Regions from separate parts of the Latilactobacillus sp. VITA-14 genome, predicted to be linked through region 2. Evidence: predicted binding sites of a transcription regulator. Region 2 holds the regulator's gene; each other region holds the start of a gene.
The links. Region 2 encodes NrdR, which represses ribonucleotide reductase genes. Its sites were predicted from a motif close to ACACNATATATNGTGT; they were not measured.

Region 1 (3,290 bases), on a different contig from region 2:
GAAACCTTGATAATTCGCATCGTCTAAGTTTAGGTATTTCTTGATGTCAAATGGAATTTGATCAATAAAAGCTTCTACAAACTCGTAAATCACTGGAATATACCGCTTGTATCGCGTTTCGTAAGATTCCATGTAGGGATTAGCATCCTGAATCTGAATCGGTCCAAAATTAATGATGTCATATATATTGAATGATTCAGCCATCGCTTCTTCTTGGGTCATTTGTGCAAGGATGCTCTTGATCCGTAAAGCTTGGTCTTCAAAGGGCTGTTTTAGATATTCAGAAACCATATTGGGAACTGGATAACGGATAAAATCGCCATCTAGTTCAGTTGAAACCGTGTGACCTTGTAGTAATCGGAAATAGGTTATGACGATTGAATACGCCCCTAGTTCACGGGTCAAAATATTGGTTTTTTCCAATTGGAACCGATCAATCGCAACATCGAACGCCTTAAGTGCATCGTCTCGTTTAACATCTTCAAAGGGCCAGGTATGCCCTTCCGTTGCCATCCAGAATAACATCGTTAAGACTAAACGAATTTTATTTTCGTCGCCTTTTAACCGAAGTGGATCATAATACATACGGATATCAAATGAGCGAATTAAGTCGCGCACCCCTTTTAAATGGCGTAGCACCGTTGCCTTACTCGTATCATGGGCTTCCCAGAATTCTTGGAATGTAACGGTCTCACCCTTGAGTAAGATTTTGATAAAATCAAACGCTTCTGACTTATTCACTAATAAATAGTGATAGGCATCTGTTGGAACGCTGAACAAGGTTCTAATATCATCAACATCCGGTCCGGTAATTTCCTTTAGGTCCCCAATAATGCTCATGTACATATTGTACAAGCTACCGTAACTGCGATTTAATAGTATTGCTACTTGTTTTAGATTCACATCTTCAACGAGCGGCTGATTATTACGCGATAGTTCAATCCGCTTTTTAACAGGCAACTCATCCCGTTTTAAACCAACAATCTCCATTAATAAGGCGTACTTATCATTTTCCGCTTACGTTAGAAAAATACTCTCACTTGCGTTCAAACCGACTCCCCCTAGTAAAAATCCTTATAATTAGTAATTAACCCTACCATAAATTGTGCAAATAGTAACTATTGCGTTGTCTAAAATCAAAGATTGCTTTTTACGTCAGAAATGCTAGAATATTTAAGTGACGTTTGGTTGTAAAACACCATATGTTGTATATCAATAATAATTTAAACACATTTTATGGTCAAAAGAGGGAGACTGATGACATTGCTCGTACTTGCTGGCACAATTGGTGCAGGAAAAACTAGTTTAACCAAATATCTATCTGATCACTTAGGCACTGAAGCCTTTTACGAATCAGTAGACGATAATGAAGTATTACCATTATTCTACAAAGATCCAACTAAATATGCGTTCTTACTACAAATCTATTTCTTAAACAAACGATTTGATAGTATCAAACAAGCATATACAGATGATAACAACATCTTAGACCGTTCAATTTTCGAAGATTCATTACTCTTCCACTTGAACGCTGATCTTGGTCGCGCTACCGCAACCGAAGTCCGTGTCTACGACGAATTATTAGCCAACATGATGCAAGAATTGCCATTTGCTGCCCACAAGAAACGCCCTGACTTATTAATCCATGTACGCGTTAGTTTCGAAACAATGCTTTCACGGATTCAAAAACGTGGTCGTTCATACGAACAACTAGAAGCCGATCCAACCCTCTACGACTATTATAAAGAATTAAACAGCCGTTATGATGCTTGGTATGAAGCCTATGACGAAAGTCCCAAGATGCAAATCGATGGTGACAAATTAGACTTCGTTGAAAACGAAGCTGATCGTCAAAAAGTCATCGAAATGATTGACGAACGGGTGAAAGCCTTAAACGCAGAACAAGAAGCAAATATGGGTGCCTAATTGCACAAAAAAAAGCCGTTCGACAAATTGTCGAACGGCTTTTTTATTATGCTTGGGTACCTTTTTGCATCCATAATTCATGAATAATGCCATACAGCCGGGCATAGTGATCGCTACTAGCATTTAAGCGCCACGTAAAATACAACGCCTCCGGATTAACGTTTTCGGGTAAGGCAATGCTCGACGTCCGAACAATCAGGTCTGCATCCCGTAAAGCTTCATCGGTCGTACTAACAGCGACATATTTGATATTATCGAGTGTTGTTAAGATATCCATATAGCCAATGTAATCTTGCTCAATCACGAGTGCGACCTTCACCTGGCTTACAGGATGATACTGCTGGATGACTTGTTGAATTAAATTATAGTAAGCCTTTATCAAATTCTCCCGCCCACTTGCTAAAAAACTAAAAGCTGGTTCGAATAAGAGGTAATCTACGGTATCACTAATTTTTTTATGGAGTAGTTCATTGGGTTTTAGCTGCGGCATACGAATGACTAATTCATTAAAAACGACAGAGGTCGCGTCCATCCCAAGGATATAGGTCGTCACCGTAGTCGTTAACAACGCATTTTTGAAAATATCATATGTGTGCTGCGAAATCTCTAACTCATGCATAATATCAAATGGAATACGCTCCAAAAAGGCAGTCACAAAACGATGAATTTCTGGTATATAACGTTCATCTGCCCAATCAGCAGTCACCTTAGTACTTGTTATTGAGCGTAACGGCACTGGACAATACCGTAACAAGAAGAATAGTCCAGCGGCTTCTGAACGCCCTTCCGTTAACGTTAACTCTGCCAAACAAGTTCGTAATCCCGTTGATTCTTTAGTGAAATCGGCTGCAAGTAAATCACTGATTAAATTAGGATAGGGATACCGAATAGTTGCTAATTTTTCATCGGGCTGCACGACTGCACCGGCCATCACTCGATAATAAGTTACTGCCAGAATCGTGGCGCCAATTTCGTGCGTTAATAGGTTAGGCTTTTGCAATTGAAATTCATCACAGACATAGTCAAAGGCCGACAAAACACATTCGTGATTGATTTCTTCAAATAGCCATTGATGCCAACCAGATGCCAACCAGTATAAGGCGGATAAGACCAATCGAATTCTCTTCTCATCACCTTCCAACCGGATTGGTTCGTATGAAACCCGTAAGTTGAAAGCGCGGGTTAGATCGCGGACTTGCTTCAAATGACGTAATACAGTTGCTTTACTACTATCATGCTCTGCTAAGAAGGTTTTAAACGATATATCCCCGCCCCGCAATAGAATCTGTACGAAATCATAGATGTCAGAATGTTGTACTAAATATAAATGATAGACATCACTTGGAATTGCGAAGAGTCGCTTA
Region 2 (3,290 bases):
GCTTGGACATCGGAATCGTTCAAGGCATCTTCGACCAATTTATTAAACTGTTGGTTTAACTTTTGCCGATTCATGTAATCCGTCAAATCTTTACCCATATTTTCCATTACGATTCCCGCCCCTCACGAATTTTTTTCAACGCCACTTCTAGTTCATGCTGATGCTCAGGTGTGGTTGTTTCTTTTGGCGCTTGATAATCTGGTTTAGCCCATTTAGGTACTGGTTCTTTTTTAGTTTTGTTCTGATAACGCGTTTGGCGATTGTTTTGCACCTTTGCCGTCTGTTTGGTTTGGAAATCGCGAATCTGCAAAATCGCATCCGCTGCCGTCTTAACCCCTTGTTGAGCCCACTGGTTCGCAATCCGATCGACTAGCGCCTGAGTGAGCCCATCATATTGCGTAATGATATAAACGACCAAAATATTGAGCACATCATTGTTAAAGATATAGCGGTTTTGCAAGTCCTTTAACGCCCGGATTTCATTTTTAGCGACAAAGCCGTGGTTCTTTTGTTTCAAGTATTCGAGATAATCAACTGGCAAGTAGCCCTGACTTTCTGTTAGCCACTGCAATTCCTGTTCGTTAAAGCCGGCTTTTTGCCATTCTTTTTGTAACTCGGCTAACGGTTTTTGCGTTGTTGTAGCAGCTGGCGTTTGCCGGTTACTCTGACGTCGTGTGTAATTGTTCAAGACGTTCTGTTCGAGCGCTGCCATATTAATCGTACTGTCAGCAACATTCATCGTCAAGCCAATCAAACGCGCTAAGTCCATCTCATCTAGACCATAGAAATAATGGAGATTAAACAAGCCCTGTTCATTTTTGAGAATTTGATCCGTATCAATCTGGTATTGCGCCGTTGCATCTTGTAATAGGTCCCAATCAAAAGTCCGCAACTCAACCGAGGTAAACTGCGGTGTGCTAGCTGCTTTTTGTTGATACATTGCCTTAGTTTCAGCCACACTGCTTGGCGCGGTCGTCAATAAATCGTTTTGCACATGGAAAACGGTCAAGAAATTCTTAGTGACCTCTTGATAATCCTTGGCGTAAACCGGTCGTAGCTTGAAATAGTCACGGAGTTCCACAAACCGTGTTTCGCGGACCGCTTCGAACAATGCCACACTTAACAAATCATCGTTAAAAAAAGCTTGTGGTTGCAATGGCGCATACAGTTCATACACCAACTTGCGGCCAGTTCCCTCATTTTTTTGATACGTCCGCATTAAACCAAGTGCTTCCAATTTGCTGCGGCTGTCATAAAAAGCAGGTAAATCAACACTCAACAGATTTAACAAAGTCGCATGTGTTTGAAAATGTTGTTCCGTTTCTTTCTTGGTTTGACTCCATAACAAAAGATAGAGACTGTAAGCAACAGCCCCCATCAATGGTTGATATAAGTAAGTGACGACTGTTTGATCGAAATCGGTCAAATAGTTAGCTTTTGTCACTGAAAAGCCGTCTTTTGGACTCAAAAAATCAAATGCATCTGACATCGGCTAACCCCTCTTCCTTAATTCGATTTCTTCGTCTTTTCTTTATTCATCATTTCTTGTAATTCACTCATAAAGACATTCATATCCTTGAATTCGCGATAAACACTGGCAAAGCGAATGTAGGCAATCTGATCAATATCTGGTAACAAGCGCATCACATATTCTCCGACGGCTTGTGAAGAGACTTCGTTTTCACCCAATGAGCGAATCTTATTCTCAACTTCATCAACTACTTCAGTCATTTGCTCCATTGTAACGGGGCGTTTTTCAGCAGCACGAATTAGCCCGCGCAATAATTTATCACGGTTGAATTCTTCGCGCGTTCCGTTTTTCTTGATTACCAACAATGGGGTTTGTTCCACTCGTTCGAACGTTGTAAACCGGAAACGACAATTCTCACACTCACGGCGACGACGAATCACTCGCCCTTCATCCGTGGGACGACTATCAATTACCCGCGAACTATTCTGATGACAATGTGGACATAGCATAATGACACCTTCTTATCTTTTGATTAATTCGTTTCAAATTCAATCCAATTTTAAAACAATTAGTATAACAGTAGTATAACATGCCAGGCAAGCAGGCTAAACAAAAAATGTATCAGTCTCAAGGCATTTCGCCTTTTCCAAACAAAAAAGCGGTCGAACAGAATAATCTGTTCGACCGCTTGTATTACTTGTTATGACACAACTGTTGTAACAACGCCAAAACACGTTGCCGCAACATTGCAGGTGTGCCTTGATTATCAATCACGAAATCCGCTCGCGCTTTTTTGGTCGCCAAATCACTTTGACTATCAATTCGCGCATTTGCCTGTTCTATAGTCAATTGGTTACGTGCCATCAAACGTTGCAATTGTGTTTTACGTTCAACGTAGACAACTGCAACACCATCGCAATATTGCTCGTAGTGTTGTTCATATAACAGTGGCACATCCAACACAACCAGCGGTGCATCTGCTGCTTGCATCTGTTGTTTAATGGCTGTCAAAATAGCGGGCCCAGTAATCGCATTTAACTGAGTCAAAGCCTCTAGGTTACCGAAGACTTGCTGGCCCAACATAGGCCGATCAACTTGACCATTTTTGACAACTGCTTCGCCAAAGGCTGCTTGCAATTGTGCCTGTACCGATTTATTAGTCGCTAATACCTGATGAGCAACTTGATCAGCATCAATCACCGGGATTCCCTGTTCTTTAAACAATGCCGCAACAGTCGACTTCCCACTGGCAATGCCACCCGTTAAACCTAGAAAATACGTCATTGAACCGCTTCTCTCTTAATCTGACACCGCGGACAGAAATGCGTGCCACGCTGTGCTACTTTAATTTTCTCAATCGGAGTCTGGCACCGATCACACGGTTGCCCTTTCTTACCATAGACGTGCAACATATCCTGAAAGGCCCCAGCGTGACCCGCCGCGTTTAAGAACGTATTGACTGTTGTCCCACCGTTATTGGTTGCCAGTTCTAACTCTGTGATGATTTCATCATGCAAACGATCTGTTTCAGCTTTCGTCAATAAATTCGCCGGTGTTTCTGGGTGAATCTGGCTCAACCACAACGTTTCGTCCACATAGATATTCCCAAGACCCGTTACAATTTTTTGATCCAGCAACAGTGGTTTAATCGCTTTTTTATGTTTCTGTAACGCCTGATAGAAGGCGGTTTTCTTAAACGTTGTTGGGGTTGGTTCAACCCCTAAGTCCTTCAATCCAGAAACAGTGTTTTCTTGACCCGTTTCAATTAATAACATTCGGCCAAACTTACGTGAATCAAGATAACGTAACTGTTGTCCAT
Region 3 (3,290 bases), on a different contig from region 2:
AAGGGTTAGCAGATAAAGTTGCGAAGTATCTTTTCTATGCTGCATTGGTTGCTGGGATTATCGCCTTCATTAGTTGGGTGTTCTTGGCCGATCTGAATACGGCTTTTGAACGGATGGTAACCGTCTTTATTATTGCTTGTCCGCATGCACTTGGATTGGCCATTCCATTGGTGGTTGCCAGAAGTACAGCGATTGCGGCTACAAACGGCTTGCTCATTCGTAACCGTGAAGCAATCGAATTGTCAGATAAGGTTACCGTTGTTTTGATGGATAAGACGGGGACTTTGACACAAGGCGCATTCAAAGTGAATGCTGTCGAAGTTTTCGATACAGCACTTGATGAACAACGACTCATGCAACTCTTTGGTGCGTTAGAACGCCATTCAAGTCATCCATTGGCCACTGGGATTCTAGAGTATAACCAAGCACAAACTATTCCTGATTTACAGGCAGACAATGTTCAAACGATTCAAGGCGTCGGTTTGTCTGGAACGGTTGCAGGGCAAAGTTATCAAATAGTGACGGCAACTTATTTACAAGCCCAGCATATTAAATTTGATCAAGCTCTTTTCCAAACTTTAGCAGAAAAAGGGAATTCCATCAGTTATCTATTACAAGATCGAACGGTTTTAGGACTAGTCGCACAAGGTGATCAGATTAAACCAGAAGCGCCAGCTTTCATCCAAGCATTAAAGAAACGGCATATCCAACCGGTCATGTTAACCGGTGATAATCAACAAGTTGCCGAAAAAGTGGCTGCACAATTGGGCGGTATGACGGTTCAAGCGAACTTGAAACCAGAAGATAAAGAAGCAATCGTCAAAGATTACCAAGCTAAAGGCGAAGTCGTCCTGATGGTTGGGGATGGTGTTAATGATGCACCAGGTTTAACGCGGGCTGATATCGGAATCGCAATTGGTGCTGGGACGGATGTTGCAATCGATTCAGCAGATGTGATCCTCGTGAAGAGTAATCCAAACGATATTATGCATTTCTTGAATTTATCGCACGCAACTAACCGCAAAATGACGCAAAATCTCTGGTGGGGCGCTGGTTATAATATTTTAGCGATTCCATTAGCTGGGGGGCTATTTGCCGGAATTGGGTTAGTATTAAGTCCAGCAGTTGGTGCAATCTTAATGTCACTCTCAACAATTGTTGTGGCTATTAATGCAATGACTTTGAAATTAAAACGAGATGCATGATGTCAATCTTTTTTTAAGCAGTATGAAGTAGATTTCGATAAGGACGGGCGAAAGAAAATATCGCACACAATTAGACGCACACAACATATAGTTGCAGTGCGTCTTTTTGTTGGTTTATCTACTATATATAGGTTGAATCCGAATTTTTAATCCGCTATGATGGGGTTACTGATTAAAAAGGAGACTGGTGCTAAGATGGATATGAAAATTGCTTCAGAAGCAGACTTGCAAATTAAAGTGATTAAAAGAGATGGGCGAATCATGCCTTTTTCTGCGGATAAAATCGAACAAGCAATTATTAAAGCCGCTAAAAATGTGAAGACGGAATTAGAGCCATTAGACTATCAAGTGTTAAACACAGTCGCACTAGATGTTGTGAGTGAAGTCGGCAGCCGATTTGATAAAGATGTTAAAATCTATGAACTGCAAAATATTGTGGAACATAAACTTTTAGAACATCACCAATATGATATTGCCCAAGAATACATTAACTACCGGACGCAACGGGACTTTGCCCGGAATAAGGCAACTGATATCAACTTTACCATTCAAAAATTATTGAAAAAAGACCAAACTGTGGTCAATGAAAATGCGAATAAAGATAGTCATGTTTTTAATACACAGCGGGACCTAACGGCAGGGACAGTTGCTAAAGCGATGGGGCTTAAGATGTTGCCTGATAAAGTGGCGAACGCCCATTTAAAAGGCGAGATTCATTGGCACGATTTGGATTACCAACCATATAGTCCAATGACCAATTGTTGTTTAATCGATTTTAAAGAAATGTTGAATCATGGCTTTAAGATTGGGAATGCCGAAGTTGAAGCGCCACATTCGATTCAAACTGCTACGGCACAAATGTCACAAATTATTGCTAACGTTGCTTCTAGCCAATATGGTGGTTGTTCTGCTGATCGGGTGGATGAATTATTGGCACCATTTGCCGAAAAGAATTATGCCAAACATTTAGCAGATGCCAAGAATTGGATTGATGGCGAAGCAAAACAAAAGGATTATGCGCAAACCAAGACTGAAAAAGATATTTATGACGCCATGCAAGCGTTGGAATATGAAATCAATACTTTATATTCATCCCAAGGCCAAACACCATTTACAACGCTTGGTTTTGGATTAGGCAGTAACTGGATTGAACGTGCGATTCAAAAAGCAATTCTTTCAATTCGAATTGAAGGATTAGGTAAAGAAAAACGGACTGCCATCTTCCCTAAATTAGTTTTTGCAGTAAAACGCGGCTTAAACTTAAATCCAACTGATCCAAATTATGACATCAAACAATTAGCTGTTGAATGTGCCACAAAACGGATGTATCCCGATGTTTTAATGTATGACAAGTTGGTGGAATTAACGGGTTCTTTCAAAGCACCAATGGGTTGTCGAAGCTTCTTACAAGGCTGGAAAAACGAACATGGTGAAGAAGTGAATAGTGGCCGGATGAATCTCGGCGTGGTGACAATCAATTTACCACGGATTGCACTTGAAGCCGATGGCAACCAAGCTAAGTTCTGGGAAATTCTAGAACAACGGTTGCAAGTCTGCAAGGAAGCCCTGGTCTTTAAAGTGGAACGCGCTAAAGAAGCGAAGCCAGAAAATGCGCCGATTCTTTATGAATATGGTGCCTTTGGCAAGCGTTTGAAGAAAACCGATAGTGTTGATGAAGTCTTTAAAAATTCACGCGCAACTGTTTCATTGGGCTATATTGGCCTTTATGAAGTCGGTACAGCCTTCTTTGGGCCAGACTGGGAAAAGGATGCCAAGGCAAAAGCCTTTACGGTAGACGTCGTTAAAGACCTCTATAATCACTGCGTTGATTGGGAAAAGGAATACGGCTATCACTTCTCTGTTTACAGCACACCAGCAGAAAGTTTAACAAATACGTTCTGTCAAAAAGATACGCAAAAATTTGGGATTGTCGAAAATATTACAGACAAAGAATACTACACAAATAGTTTCCACTACGATGTGCGTAAAGCACCAACCCCATTTGAAAAATTAGATTTTGAAAAAGATTATCCAAAATACTGTTCTGGTGGGTTCATTCATTACTGTGAATACCCAAATCTGCGT

Region 1: ACF1X7_RS05575 (deoxynucleoside kinase) is a predicted target of NrdR. The motif match lies at 1,196-1,211, and genes of this name have one in related genera.
Region 3: nrdD (anaerobic ribonucleoside-triphosphate reductase) is a predicted target of NrdR. The motif match lies at 1,284-1,299, and genes of this name have one in related genera.

The regions. Positions count from the first base shown of each region.
Region 1 is NZ_JBJKTM010000010.1:10,762-14,051, forward strand. It holds gene ACF1X7_RS05570 (helix-turn-helix domain-containing protein) at 1-960, opposite strand, end outside; gene ACF1X7_RS05575 (deoxynucleoside kinase) at 1,258-1,926, shown strand; gene ACF1X7_RS05580 (helix-turn-helix domain-containing protein) at 1,973-3,290, opposite strand, start outside.
Region 2 is NZ_JBJKTM010000001.1:198,124-201,413, forward strand. It holds gene dnaI (primosomal protein DnaI) at 1-107, opposite strand, end outside; gene ACF1X7_RS01025 (replication initiation and membrane attachment family protein) at 107-1,489, opposite strand; gene nrdR (transcriptional regulator NrdR) at 1,507-1,980, opposite strand; gene coaE (dephospho-CoA kinase) at 2,165-2,755, opposite strand; gene mutM (DNA-formamidopyrimidine glycosylase) at 2,752-3,290, opposite strand, start outside.
Region 3 is NZ_JBJKTM010000008.1:33,355-36,644, reverse strand. It holds gene ACF1X7_RS04930 (heavy metal translocating P-type ATPase) at 1-1,205, shown strand, start outside; gene nrdD (anaerobic ribonucleoside-triphosphate reductase) at 1,401-3,290, shown strand, end outside.